Regions from separate parts of the Candidatus Enterococcus ikei genome, predicted to be linked through region 1. Evidence: predicted binding sites of a transcription regulator. Region 1 holds the regulator's gene; the other holds the start of a gene.
The links. Region 1 encodes LexA, which represses DNA repair genes until DNA is damaged. Its sites were predicted from a motif close to CNAACANNTGTTNG; they were not measured.
Positions count from the first base shown of each region.

Region 2: a site for LexA is predicted at 3,206-3,219, ahead of JZO69_RS07275 (ATP-dependent DNA helicase). Genes of this name have one in related genera too.

Region 1 is NZ_JAFLWD010000027.1:5,588-13,372, reverse strand. It holds gene JZO69_RS11285 (ABC-F family ATP-binding cassette domain-containing protein) at 1-1,085, shown strand, start outside; gene JZO69_RS11280 (thymidylate synthase) at 1,098-2,045, shown strand; gene JZO69_RS11275 (dihydrofolate reductase) at 2,064-2,564, shown strand; gene lexA (transcriptional repressor LexA) at 2,760-3,428, opposite strand; gene JZO69_RS11265 (DUF896 family protein) at 3,744-3,986, shown strand; gene tkt (transketolase) at 4,085-6,079, shown strand; gene JZO69_RS11255 (glucosaminidase domain-containing protein) at 6,397-7,245, shown strand; gene JZO69_RS11250 (4-hydroxy-3-methylbut-2-enyl diphosphate reductase) at 7,307-7,785, opposite strand, start outside.
Region 2 is NZ_JAFLWD010000015.1:87,357-95,141, reverse strand. It holds gene murC (UDP-N-acetylmuramate--L-alanine ligase) at 1-423, shown strand, start outside; gene JZO69_RS07290 (MaoC family dehydratase) at 562-1,044, shown strand; gene JZO69_RS07285 (Bax inhibitor-1/YccA family protein) at 1,037-1,717, shown strand; gene argJ (bifunctional glutamate N-acetyltransferase/amino-acid acetyltransferase ArgJ) at 1,951-3,108, shown strand; gene JZO69_RS07275 (ATP-dependent DNA helicase) at 3,250-5,613, shown strand; gene JZO69_RS07270 (asparaginase) at 5,793-6,758, shown strand; gene JZO69_RS07265 (hypothetical protein) at 6,763-6,921, shown strand; gene JZO69_RS07260 (YajQ family cyclic di-GMP-binding protein) at 6,957-7,451, opposite strand; gene JZO69_RS07255 (YitT family protein) at 7,714-7,785, shown strand, end outside.

The sequences.
Region 1 (7,785 bases):
AACAAGAACTTGAGTGGATGCGTGCAGGTGTACAAGCACGAGGGACGAAACAACAAGCACGTCAAGATAGATTTTATGATCTTAAAGAAAATCTTCATCAAGTGAATCAAAAAAGTCAATTAGAGATAGATGTAGCTACACAAAGACTAGGGAAAAAAGTATTAGAAATCAAAGATGGAAACTACCAGATCGAACATAAAACAATTTTAAATGCATTTGATCTTCTAATTCAAGCAAAAGACAGAATCGGAATTACTGGGAAAAATGGTGCAGGGAAATCTACATTGCTGAATATCTTGGCTGGTCGTCTGAGCTTAGATAGCGGAATTTATTCAATTGGCGAGACAGTACGCTTGGCTTATTATACACAGCAAAATGAAGCGATGGATTCAAACCAACGAATGATTTCTTACCTGCAAGAAGCAGCTGAACAAGTCCAACGAAATGATGGGACAAGTATAGGTGTTGCTGAATTATTGGAGCGATTTCTTTTCCCACGTTTTATGCATGGAACTGTCATCGGTAAGCTTTCCGGTGGAGAGAAACGTCGTTTGTATCTATTAAAACTGTTGATCAGTCAGCCAAATGTGTTATTATTGGACGAGCCGACAAATGACTTGGACATTGATACGTTGACAATTTTGGAAGATTATATTCAAACATTCAAAGGGGCGGTAATCGCCGTTTCACATGACCGATATTTTCTCGACAAGACGATGGACAAGCTACTTGTTTTTCAAGGAGAAGGTCAGATTGCAACTTATTTTGGATCGATGAGTGATTATTTGACTGAGAATAAAGAACAGAAGAAAAAACCAACGAAAATCGAATCAAAACCGATAAAGGTATCTGAGAAAAAAGAAAAAACAAAATTAACTTACATGGAACAAAAAGAGTGGGCAACAATCGAAACAGATATTGGGCAACTTGAAGAACGAACAGCACAGCTTACAGAAGAGATGAATCATCAAGGTGATGATTTTACTAAACTACAGCAACTTCAAACGGAGTTATCAGCTGTTGAACAAGAGTTAGAAGAAAAAATGGAACGCTGGGAATATTTGAGTGAATTTGCAGAAAATTAGGAGGCAGCAACTATGGAAGAAGCATATTTAGCATTAGGCCGCAAAATTTTAGAGGAAGGTCACTTGAAAGAAGACCGTACAGGAACTGGTACACGCAGTATTTTTGGTCACCAAATGCGTTTTGATTTATCAGAAGGATTTCCTTTGTTGACGACTAAGCGAGTACCATTTGGTTTAATTAAAAGTGAGTTGTTATGGTTTTTAAAAGGAGATACTAATATTCGTTACCTATTACAACACAACAACCATATATGGGATGAATGGGCGTTTGAGCGTTATATCAAAAGTGAAGACTACCATGGTCCGGACATGACAGATTTTGGCCGTCGCGTCTTAGCAGATGAAGCTTTTAAAGCGAGCTATGAAAAAGAACATAAAGAATTTTGCGAAAATATTTTGACGGATGAGGCTTTTGCTGTTAAATATGGTGAGTTAGGTAATATTTATGGAGCGCAATGGCGTCATTGGGAAACAAAAGAAGGTCATTTTATTGATCAATTAAAAAATGTCATTGACATGATCAAAAAAACACCAGATTCTCGTCGCTTGATTGTTTCGGCTTGGAATCCAGAAGATGTCCCTTCTATGGCTTTACCACCTTGTCATACAATGTTTCAATTTTATGTAAATGATGGTAAATTAAGTTGCCAGTTGTATCAACGAAGTGGCGATGTTTTTCTAGGAGTTCCGTTTAACATTGCTAGTTATGCGTTATTGACGCATTTGATTGCACATGAAACTGGTTTGCAAGTGGGAGATTTTGTGCACACAATCGGGGATGCACATTTATATACAAACCATGTCGACCAAATGAACGAACAACTTACAAGAGACATTCGTTCATTTCCGAATTTAAAATTGAATCAGGAAAAACAATCTGTTTTCGATTTTGAAATGGAAGATATCGTTATTGAAGGATATGATCCACATCCAGCAATCAAGGCGCCAATCGCCGTTTAATTTGAAAGGAGTTCCTCCATGCTAGCAGCCATATGGGCACAAGATGAACAAGGGACAATCGGTAAAGAAAATCGTTTACCTTGGCATTTGCCGAATGATTTGAAATTTTTTAAACAAATGACTGAAGATAACACGATCGTTATGGGAAGAAAGACTTTTGAAGGCATGGGGAGCCGTCCATTGCCAAATCGACAAACAATTGTCATAACTAGAGACAAAGAGTATTCTGCAAAAGGAGTCATCGTACTTCACGCTATAGAGGACGTACTTGATTATGCGAAGACATTCTCTGGAATTACCTTTATTGCTGGTGGATCAGCAGTATATGAAGATTTCCTGCCATATTGTGATGTGTTATATCGTACGGTTATTCATCATACATTCGTTGGAGATACCAAATTTCCGACTGTTTCTTGGGATGATTGGACATTGATCAATTTAAGCGACGGGGTCCAGGATGAAGAAAATAATTACGCGTATCAATTTGAAACCTATCAACGTAAAGTAGCCTCTGAATAACTGACACTTGAACTTATGAATTGAATTTATTCAGATTTTAGCCTGAATGAATTCTTTCATAAGTTTTTTTGGAGATTAAAGAGGAAAGGAGAAGGGTGGTAGGAAGTGTCATTTTCGATAAAAGTTACTCTGTTTCTCTTAAGATATGGATAGAGCAAAAAACCATACTTATTCCAGCATGGTTTTTCTTATTACCTAAATATGATTGCGATATAATCCAACAACTTTGCCCAAAATGCTTACATTATTCAAAATAATTGGGTCTAATGCATCATTTTCTGGCTGTAAACGAATATGATCTGACTCTTTAAAGAATCGCTTGCAAGTCGCTTCGTCTTCATCTGTCATAGCAATAACGATATCACCATTAGAAGCAGCACTTTGTTTACGAACGATGACTTGATCGCCATCTAAAATCCCTGCATTGATCATACTTTCTCCTCTAATAGTCAGCATGAATAAAGCATTTTCTTCTGTCTGTAAATCTGGCGGAACAGGGAAAAAGTCAGAAGCTTCTTCTACAGCTAAAATAGGTTCACCAGCTGTAACAACACCAAGCATTGGAATGACTGATGGCTTGACACCAATTGTTTCCAAACCATCAGCAGTTAATTCAATTGCTCTTGGCTTTGTAGGGTCACGTAAAATCAAGCCTTTTTTTTCTAAACGCGCTAAATGTCCATGGACAGTAGAGGTTGAAGAAAGATCAACTGCTTTTCCAATCTCTCTCACGGTTGGTGGATAGCCTTTAAGCTCAACTTGTTCATATATATATTTTAATACTTCGATTTGTCTTGTGTCTGTACGTTTCACCACAACCCGCACCTTCTTTCGATTTATAATTTTAGTGTACCATAGTTTCATACAGGAATCAAACAAGCGTTCGTGTTTTTTTGAAAAAAGTAAATCATGCATATTTTCGGGAAAAAATAGCTGTGTTTAACGTTACATTCTGTAAATAAGAGGTGTTGTTCCTCATTTTTATCGTGAATATGGTTGTATTTTTCCTGCTCATCTTATAAGATAGACATGGAAAGTAAACTTGTCTTGCTAGTGTGCTAGCTCATCAGAGAAAAGATAAAAATAGACTTGTGAGAAAACGTGTCACAAACTTATTTCCCTATTTTCATGACAGCGATGGACAAGCCCACTATGTTTTTATATTAAGGAGGCAAAAACATGTTATCGTCAGAAAAAATGAAACGAATCAATGAACTTGCTAAAAAGGCAAAGGACAGCGGATTGTCTGAGAAAGAAAAAGAAGAACAAAAAGTACTTCGTCAAGAATATCTAGCTGCTTTCCGGGGAGGTATGCGTCATCATATAGAAGGGATGAAAGTTGTTGATCCTAAAGGAAATGATGTAACGCCTGAAAAATTGAAAGAGATCCAAAAGGCTAAAGGATTACACAATAGAAAATAATTTTAGTTTTTTTTACTAAAAGTAATTGCTTTCATAAAGGAAATACGCTAAAATATAGTTAATAAAGGTAAAAAAAACCTAAATAGGAGATGATTTTTTTGTTCGACAACACGGATCAGTTAGGCGTTAATACAATTCGCACATTGAGTATCGAAGCAGTACAAAAAGCAAACTCAGGACATCCTGGATTACCAATGGGTGCTGCACCTATGGCTTATGCACTTTGGACAAAACATTTAAAAGTAAACCCTAAAACATCAACAAATTGGGCAGATAGAGATCGTTTTATTCTTTCAGCAGGTCATGGTTCAGCAATGCTTTATAGTTTACTTCACTTAGCTGGCTACAATGTCACAATAGATGATTTGAAAAGCTTCCGTCAATGGAATAGCAAAACACCTGGACACCCAGAAGTGCATCATACAGATGGTGTTGAAGCAACAACTGGTCCTTTAGGTCAAGGTATCGCTATGGCTGTAGGTATGGCTATGGCTGAAGCACATACAGCAGCGACTTATAATCGTGACAGCTTCCCTGTGATCGACCATTATACGTATGCTCTATGTGGCGATGGTGATTTGATGGAGGGTGTTTCTCAAGAAGCAAGTTCTATGGCTGGACATATGAAATTAGGTAAATTGATCGTGTTATACGATTCAAATGACATCTCTTTAGATGGACCAACATCAAAAGCCTTCACAGAAAATGTTGGCGCCCGCTATGAAGCATATGGTTGGCAACATATTTTAGTTAAAGATGGCAATGATTTGGAAGCTATTTCGAAAGCTATTGAAGCTGCTAAAGCTGAGTCAGACAAACCAACTTTGATTGAAGTGAAAACTGTAATTGGTTATGGCGCACCAAAAGAAGGAACTTCTTCAGTGCATGGTGCACCAATCGGAGCAGAAGGAATTACAGCCGCTAAAGCTGTTTATGGCTGGGAATATCCTGATTTCACGGTTCCAGAAGAAGTAGCTACTCGCTTTAAAGAGACAATGGTTGAAGAAGGCGAAGCAGCAGAAAATAAATGGAACAACATGTTCGAGAACTATACAAAAGAACATCCTGAGTTAGCTAAACAATTTAAACAAGCATTTTCAGATGAGCTTCCTGAGAACTGGGATAGTGAATTACCAACCTATGAAGTGGGATCAAGTGCAGCTAGTCGTGTAACTAGTAAAGAAACGATTCAAGCTATTTCAAAAGCTGTACCTAGTTTTTGGGGCGGATCTGCTGACTTGTCTGCTTCAAATAATACAATGGTTGCATCTGAAAAAGATTTTGAACCAGGTCAATATGAAGGTCGCAACATTTGGTTTGGTGTTCGTGAGTTTGCAATGGCCGCTGCAATGAACGGGATTCAATTACATGGGGGAAGCCGTGTGTATGGCGGAACATTCTTTGTATTTACTGACTATTTACGTCCAGCTGTTCGTTTAGCTGCAATTCAAAATACACCAGTAACTTATGTATTGACACATGATTCAGTTGCTGTTGGAGAAGATGGACCAACACATGAACCAGTTGAACAACTAGCAAGTATTCGCTGCATGCCAGGTGTGCAGGTTTTACGTCCAGCAGATGGTAATGAGACAGTGGCAGCTTGGAAAATCGCAATGACGACAAAAGATGCACCGACTGTTTTAGTTTTGAGCCGTCAAAACTTACCAGTGATCGAAGGAACAAAAGAAAAAGCAAGTGAATTTGTTCAAAAAGGCGCTTATGTAATTTCTTCGCAAAAGGGTGCTAAACCTGAAGGAATCCTGATTGCTACTGGTTCTGAAGTGAACTTAGCAATCGAAGCTCAAAAAGCATTGGCTGAACAAGGAAAAGACGTTTCTGTCGTTTCAATGCCAAGTTTTGACTTGTTTGAAAAGCAAACAGAAGAATATAAAGAGTCAGTTTTACCAAAAGATGTAGTAAAACGTGTGGCTGTTGAAGCTGCTTCACCATTTGGTTGGGAACGTTATGTAGGTACTGCTGGTACTACAGTAACGATTAATCACTTTGGTGCTTCAGCTCCTGGCGATTTAGTGTTGAAAGAATTTGGTTTTACAGTTGATAACGTTGTTTCAAAATACAATAACTTATAAAATCAAAAAAACAGATGGGGTTTTCCCATCTGTTTTTATTTTTTTTATGTAATATTTTTGTAATAATGGAAATATTTATTATTTTCATTAAATTAATTTTAATAATATAGACCTGAAAGGATTAGAGATAAAATAAATATCCGAATAACATACTCTATGTAAAAAGATTAAAACAAATTCGAAGTGATTAATAAAACAAAAATTTCAGATGGATTACACCCACTTTAAAACTTCACATTTTAGGTCTAAATAATTGTTTATAAAAAAATCCCCGAGTAGAATGATATTATGATGTTCTATTGAGGAGGAACAAGTGAATGAATGAGAATAAAACAAGAAGCAGCAGGCATCAACAAAAAGAACACAAAAGTAATAGTAAACGAATTGCTTCTGTAATAGGAACTTCGTTAGTATTTCTTCCAGTTGTTGGTAATATTTTGCCGATGGGCGTTCAAGCAACTGAAGTTGATCAGCAAGGAGCTGTTTCTCAACAAGCATTTATTGATTCTATTGGATATTCAGCTGCTTCTGTAGCTAGTGCGAACGATTTATATGCATCTGTGATGATTGCTCAAGCATTATTAGAAAGTAGTTATGGTACATCTGGCTTAGCTGCTGCACCAAATTATAATTTATTTGGAGTAAAAGGTAGCTATGGTGGGCAAACAGTTTACATGCCTACGTCAGAATATTTGAATGGGGAATGGGTGACGATGACTGAACCGTTTAGAAGTTATTCATCGTATGCTGAATCATTTCAAGACCATGCTAATGTATTAAAAACAACGCTAGCTTCTAATGGGAATTATCATTACTCTGGTGTATGGAAGAGTAATACTACGAATTATACAGACGCTACAGCAGCTTTAGCAGGCCGTTATGCTACAGATCCTAATTATGCTAGCAAACTGAATTGGTTGATTGCAACTTATGGTTTAACAGCTTATGATTGGGGAACCGCTGAACCAACAGTAACAAGTGGTACTGAGACTGTTGGACAAAGTACTGCAACTTCAACAGCAACTGCTCAATCCTATACAGTTGCATCAGGCGATACACTTTGGGGAATAGCTGAAAGATTTGGCATTTCAGTTGACCAATTGATGGCTTCAAACGGATTATCCGCTGAGCTAATTACTGTAGGTCAAGTACTACAAGTCGCATAAAAAAAATAAAATCGATCAACGAATAGTCCATTTAGAGACAATTTGTTGATCGATTTTTTTATTATCTTTTCCCAGATCGTAATTCTTCTAAACGTCGTTGACGATTTTTAGTTAAATCTTTGATTCTTGGTCTAGGCAGAATTGCTTCTGGAGTTGTAGTTGACTTTCCTTTATACGTTCCAGGATCATTGATGTCATACTGTTTTAAGTGTTCGATGACTTCTCGTACAATCTGAGTAGGAGTTGATGCACCGGCAGTTACAGCAATTTGTTTAATATTTGTTAACCAGTTAGGATCAAGTTGAGAAACATCTGAGATTCGATGAGCTGGGACACCTGCTTGCTCAATAGACACTTGAGCTAGCCGATTGCTATTATTGCTTTTTGGATCACCCACTACAATCGTTAAATCACAACCTTTAGCCTGTTGTACGACTGCCTCTTGGCGCACTTGTGTAGCTTTACAAATATCTTTGTGGATATGGACAAGAGGATATTTTCCCTGAATAGAATCCATCAAATCACTAACATCCCATTGGC
Region 2 (7,785 bases), on a different contig from region 1:
GAAAAGAAAGTTTCTGACATGATCATCGTAGATGATTATGCACATCATCCAACTGAAATCATTGCAACGATTGATGGTGCTCGCCAAAAATACCCAGATAAAGAAATTATTGCTGTTTTCCAACCGCACACATTTACACGGACGATTGCATTGATGGATGAGTTCGCGGAAGCATTGGACCTTGCTGACGCTGTTTATCTTTGTGATATTTTCGGCTCAGCAAGAGAACAACAAGGCGATGTCAAAATTGAAGATTTAGGCAATAAAATTAAAAAAGGTGGACAAGTTATCAAAGAAGAGAATGTATCTCCTCTTTTAGATCATGAAAATGCCGTAATGGTCTTTATGGGAGCAGGAGATGTTCAAAAATTTGAACAAGCTTACGAAACCCTATTAAGTAATACAACTAGAAGTGTTTTATAAACTAAATGATTGATCAAGATCGTTTGATGGAAAAGTTTCAACGACACATTTTGTGATTTGTTGAAGCTTCTTCTTTTTAACTTGCCTTTTACTGTCATTTTGGTACAATTATCTTATCATTAGTGGAGGTGTACTAATTTGAATATCGGAAAACCGAGAAAATTAGGCAAAACCATCGAAGATATTGAGGAAGGCGATTCGCTGTCTTTAACCGAATCGATCGAAGATAAAGATCTACTTCTTTATTTGGGCTTAACCAACGACGCCAATCCTTTATATATCCAACATGATTATGCCCAAAAAACAGAATATGGCAAACCAATCGTACCATCAATCATGCTGATGGGAATTATCACTAGCGCGATTTCAAAACATTTACCAGGACCAGGCTCACATGTAGTCAATTTTTCGGTGAATTTTGTTGAACCAGTTTTTCATTATGAGACACTGACTTTTCAGTTTGAAGTCATTAAGGTGGATAAGATGAAAGATGTGGTGACAATTTCGATTGAAGTGGTCAATGAGGAAGAGGATCGTGTTCTTGATGCGGTCGTAATGGTTCAGCCGCCTCAGGTCACATTAGCTGAATTAGAAGAGAAAGAAGGTAATATAAATGAATAATGGAGCAGTTGTAAATGCGGGAATAAACAAGTTTTATTCAAAAATCTATGCATTTTTAGCGATGGGAATTGGTGTAAGTGCTCTTGTGTCATATCTAATATTGACTGCTTTTCCAGGAGTTTTAGTTGCACTATTAAAGTCCCCAGGTTTATTTTTTGGTTTATGGCTTGTGGAGATCGGCTTGGTTTTATTTTTAGGGTTTAAAGCACAGAAGAATCCTAGTTTGGCAATCAGTGGTTTCATAGCATATTCCATTATAAATGGTGTGACGATTTCTGCTACTTTACTAATGTACGCTCAAGCAACAGTAGTCAGTGCTTTTATCAGCGCTGCCGCAACTTTTGGGGCGATGTCATTAGTTGGAATGTTTACGAAAAAAGATTTATCAGCAATGGGACATGCGGCTTATAGTGCCTTGATCGGTATTATTATTGCAATGGTCATTAATTTCTTTTTCCTACGCAGTAGTGCAGTGTCATTTTTCATTTCGATTTTGATGGTTTTGATTTTTGCTGGGATTACCGCATATGATAATCAAAGAATTCGTCAAGTATACAATGAAACAGGCGGACAAGCAGGAACAGGAATAGCTGTATTCTTCGCATTACAATTATATCTTGATTTTATTAACTTGTTCTTAGCATTTTTACGTATTTTTGGTAAAAATAATTAATTAAAGAGTTTGATTGAGCAGTATTCAGAGAAATCTGAATACTGTTTTTTTATGCGTGATATAGATTTTTATACGAAAATCGGTTATATTTTGTATTAAAATTCTTTTTAAAGGTATTTTTTTGATTAAAAATCCATTGACTATCCGTTCTCTTTGATTTATACTTTTATAAAATTAGAAATATATATAGATTTACTAATGTTCAGTTAATAATCTACGGGATGGTGTAAAAAATGGAAGAGTATGAAAAAATACCAAAAGGATTTAAATTTTATGGCACACATGTTGGGATAAAAAAAAGAAAAAAAGACTTTGGCTTGATCGTAGCAGACGAGCTGTGTCATGGGGCAGCTGTCTTTACCAAGAATACGTTTTGCGGTGAATGTATACCGATCGGTAAAGAGCATGTAAAAAATGCTGAATTGCAGGCAGTTGTTGTGACTAGTGGCATAGCTAATGTAGCCACTGGGAAAATTGGTAGAGAAAATGAATATAAGATTTTAGAACAATTATCCAGTAAGCTACAAATTAAAAAGGAAACTATTTTGCCTTCTTCAACAGGCTTGATCGGGCCTCAATTGCCAATCGAACTGATCGAAGATTTTTTGGAGAATAATTCGCTTGCATTGGAAAGTACTTACGAGAATTTTGCACAAGCTATTTTAACAACGGATCAACGAATCAAGGTTCGCAGTATCAAAGTCAATGATGGAACGATTTTAGGTATCGTTAAGGGCTCTGGAATGATTGAACCAAATATGGCGACGATGTTGGCGTATATTTTAACGGATGCTAAAATAAGTAAAGAGGCCATTTATCCGATGCTAAAAACAGCAGTCGATCAGTCTTTTAATACAATTAGTATTGATACGGACACAAGCACAAGTGATACGGTCGCTTTTTTAGCTAGTGGTCATTATGAAGTTGAAAAAACAGACTTGCAAGCAGGACTAAATCAAATTTGTAAAGAACTCGCTTTAGATGTTGTAAAGGATGCTGAAGGTGCTTCGAAAACCATGTTTGTCACAGTTAAGAATGCTGAAAGTCAGGAACAAGCTAAAAAAGCTGGAAAATCAATCATCAACTCGCCGTTAGTAAAAACTGCTTTATTTGGCAATGATCCCAATTGGGGCCGTATCGCAATGGCGCTTGGAAAAACAGAGGGTTTGATTTTTGACCAGAATAAAGTAGAAATCTATTATGGCAAGTATCCTATTTTTTCAAATAATAATGAAGAAAAGCAAAACGTCAGTCAGATTGCAGCGTACATTGAACAAAATGAAGATATCTATTTAACGGTAGATCTTCATCAAGGATCAGAAAGCTTTGAGGTAATTGGCTGTGATTTGAGTTATGAATATGTCAAAATAAATAGTGATTATTCGACGTAGTGATATCTTATCCTATCAGAATCGAAGCATGTCACTATGTTTTTGAAAGAGGAGTGAGCAGGACTGAAAAAGTTTTGTTCGCTCCTCTTTCATTTTGCGAATGTATGTTCTATAATAAATAAATGATAGGTGGGATGGAACATGCCGAATACTCAAAGAATCGCAGTCCGCAAATTAGTGGAGTTTATTTTACGCAGAGGTAGCATTGATGCTAGATATACAAATACAAGTGAACATACAGCGTTAGAAGGAGCTAAAATCCATCGGAAGCTTCAAAAAGCAGCCGGAGATTCATATCAAAAAGAAATCAAACTAGCAATTGACATAGAATTAAACCAACAAACATACATAATCGAAGGTCGTGCAGACGGGATTTTTATTGATGAGCAAGAAAGAACCGTAATCGATGAAATCAAAACATCTGAACCTGCATTTTCAGAGTTGTTGGATGAGCAAATAGATATGTTTTGGTATCAGGTAATGTGTTATGGACATATTTATTGCCAGCAGGAAGAGTTGGATATGATCACCTTACAATTGACCTATTATCAAACAACAACAGAAGAAATCACTCGACAAAAAAAGGAATTTACTAAGGAAGAACTAAAAGTTTTTTTTGATGACCTGACACAAAGATATGAACAATGGTTGATTTTTAAAGCAAACTGGCGAACGATTCGAAATCAATCATTAAAAAAACTGCCTTTTCCATATGGAGATTATCGGGCAGGACAAAGAGAATTAGCAGTCGCTGTTTATAAAACGATTTTAAGCGACCAAAAACTATTTGTTGAAGCACCAACTGGGACAGGCAAAACGATCTCTACCTTATTTCCAACATTAAAGGCGATTGGTGAAGAGCAAGCAGAAAGAGTTTTTTACCTAACAGCTAAAACGATCACGCGACAAGTGGCAGAAGATGCAGTAGAAGCCATGAAACAAAAAGACTTGAAGTTAAAGAGTGTTACATTAACCGCAAAGGATAAAATTTGTTTTTTAACAGAAAGAAATTGCACACCAGAAGCTTGTCCATTTGCGAACGGTTACTATGATCGATTAAATGAAGGACTTTGGGACCTGTTGAATAATGAAAATCAATTTACACGTGAAGTGATTGAATTATATGCACGTAAACACACCTTATGTCCGTTTGAATTGTCTTTAGATGTTAGTTTATGGTGCGATCTAGTGATTTGTGATTATAACTATTTATTTGATCCTGTCGTTTATCTAAGACGTTTCTTTGAAGAGCAAACAGAAGTGAAAGAAAATATCTTCTTAGTGGATGAGGTCCATAATTTAGTTAATCGTTCACGGGAAATGTACTCAGCGGTTTTGTCTAAAAGTAAACTGTCTACACTAAAAGCACTGCTTGATAAAAAACAAACTAAATTGATCCGAGGGATTAGCAAAATTGAAAAAGAGTTTGATCGTATCAAACAAGTTTGTGAAGATGAAGCTACAGAATTTTTACACCAAAAAGAACCTATCGATTCTCTGGTCAAAGTTGCCTATTCGTTAGCTGAAAAAATAAAAGAATGGCTGCCGGAAAATCAAGACCATACTGAGCTGAATCAAGTGTTGACTATTTACTTTGACTTACTGAATTATACGAAAATAAGTGATAGCTATGATGATCATTATTGTACCTATGTAAATTGTCAAAACTACGATATTAGTGTTAAGCAATTTTGTATCGATCCATCGTACCTTTTACAGCAAAAATTGGATAAAGGAAAAGCAAGTATTTTATTTTCAGCGAGTTTAACGCCATTGGATTACTATCAGGAGGTTTTAGGTGGTGGGGAAGAAAGTTTGCGCTATCGAATTCCCAGTCCTTTTCCAAAAGAAAATCAATTATTGGTGATCGAAAAGTACATTCAGACAACCTATAAAGAACGAGAGAAAAGTTATAACAAAATTATCGAAAGCTTGACTAATATGATCCAACAAAAAAAGGGAAATTATTTTGTCTTCTTTCCATCTTATTCTTATATGGATATTATTTATGAAATGTTCCGACAAAAAAATCCTACAGTCAAAACAAAAATTCAGGCAACGATGATGAATGAAGCGGAACGGGAAAATTTTTTAGCTGATTTTGTTTCAGAGCCCAAAGAAACATTGGTTGCTTTTTGCGTATTAGGCGGTATCTTTTCAGAGGGAATTGATTTAAAAGGAAGCCGTTTGATTGGGACTGCAATTGTGGGTGTCGGTTTACCGCAAATCAATCATGAACAAGAATTGATCAAAGGTTATTATGATCTAGAAAAACATCTAGGGTTCCAATTTGCTTACCAGATTCCTGGGATGAATAAAGTGTTACAAGCGGCAGGTCGCGTAATTAGAGATGCAGCAGATCAAGGAGTAGTTTTACTTTTGGATCAACGTTTTTCATCAGCGCCTGTTCAACGTTTATTTCCACCACATTGGAATGTGGTTCAAACCAGTTACTCACCTGAACAGACGAAGCAGTTGATGCAGCGATTTTGGCAGTTGAATTGAATAATGTCAATAGAAAAAAACGACACTTACTGGTATACTAACAGAAGTATTGAGAGATAAAAAAATGTTTTTGTGTAAATATAATTAGTATAGAAAAAGCCGAATTTCTGATTATCGGCTCTTTTTTGAGTAGTAGACCTTAAGTCTGCATAAACAAAATAATCATAAGGGGACTAAAAATGAAAACAATATTAGTTTTGCATACAGGCGGCACAATTTCCATGTCAAAAGAGGCAGATGGAAATGTTACGACCAATCATATGAATCCATTGCTTGATCAAGAAGAACTATTAGCAGGAAAAGTCAATTTGGTTGTAGAACCGATTTTCAATATCCCTTCACCTCACATGACTTTGGAACGAATGCTAGAATTAAAACAACGTATCCAGAAGGCTTATTCAGAAGATGTTGATGGCGTTGTAATCACTCACGGAACAGATACATTAGAAGAAACTGCTTATTTTTTAGATATTACCTTGGAACGTAAAATTCCTGTTGTGCTAACTGGTGCCATGCGTTCAAGTAATGAAATCGGGACAGATGGTTTATATAATTTTATTAGTGCCGTTTGGACAGCGTGTTCTGATGATTCTTATGGAAAAGGTGTGCTTGTTGTGATGAACGATGAGATTCACACCGCTCGTTATGTAACAAAAACGCATACCACAAATGTTGCGACCTTCCGTACGCCGACATTTGGACCTATTGGTATGATCGCTAAGGAGCGAACGTTTTTTGCCAGTGAGGTTCGTCCTCAAGAAGTTTGTGATATTCATAGTGTTACTGGAGAAGTTTACGTTATTAAAGCGTATGCTGGCATGGACGGTAGTTTATTTGATTTGGTTGATAATGACCAAACCAACGGGATTGTGATTGAAGCTTTAGGGGCAGGCAATCTTCCACCAGAAACACTGCCTGCAATAGAAAGACTTTTAACAAGAAAGATTCCAATTGTTTTAGTTTCTCGTTGTTCTAATGGAATTGCTGAAGATATTTATGACTATGAAGGCGGCGGAGTTAATCTGAAGAAAATGGGGATTATTTTTTCTAGAGGGCTAAATGGACCAAAAGCACGTATTCGCTTGATCGTTGGTTTAAACAGTGGTAAAAATCAGCAAGAGTTGTCAGAGTTTTTGAGTGAATAGATAAATGAAACAGAATGGAAATCAGCAATTACCGTCATTAATATCTGAACTATCTTTTCAAGAACACAAAATGGGGAAAGATATTGCGGATTTATGTGAGGGCAGTAGTAATGGATTATCTGGAAAAATAACAACAAGCAGTTGTAGAAAAACGCATAAGTAGCGGGGAAATTTCCTCCAGCGGCTTATGCGTTTATATTAGCGAAAATTGGTAAATTGTAATTCTACTGGTAAATCTAAATTTCTAAGCAAAGTAATCACTTTTTGCAAGTCATCACGGCTTTTTCCAGTTACTCTGATTTGATCTTCTTGGATTTGTGATTTGACTTTTATACCAGAATTTTTGATTGCTACATTGATTTTTTTAGCGTTATCTTTATCGATTCCGCTAATCAAATCACCGTATTGGCGGGCAGAACCACCAAGCGCTTTTTCACTTGTTGAGAAGTGGATATTTTTAATAGGAACTTCTCGTTTGACTAACTTGCTGAACAAAACGTCTTTGACCTGTTCGATTTTGTAGTCATCTTCTGCAACTACCACTAATTTATTGTTTTCTAATTTTATATCTGCAATTGAACCTTTAAAGTCAAAACGATTTTTGATTTCTTTCAATGCGATTTGGATCGAATTTTTGACTTCTTCCATGTTCATTTCAGATGTTACATCGAAACTTGCTTCTTTTGCTGCCATTAAAATTGCTCCTCTCATTATTTCTTACTTTTATAGTACCATTAAATAGCGAAGAAACAAGTAGAAAAACAATTTTTGAAGAATAGAGGAATCAAGTGATGTTGTGAGCCCAAAGTAGAATAAAATAATCCTCATTTTAATCAATTTTTCTTTTCTTTTTTACAGCGAGCTGTTATTCTAATTCAGGAGAATTTTACTGTTAAATAAGTGATGGATCAAAGCTGGAACGACTGTTCAGCTTTTCTTAAAGAGGAGGATCTAATTGAGTAAGTGGGTTATTTCATATAAACAAAGTGAAACGTTGAAAAAATTTGCTGTTATTTTCGTTACGGGT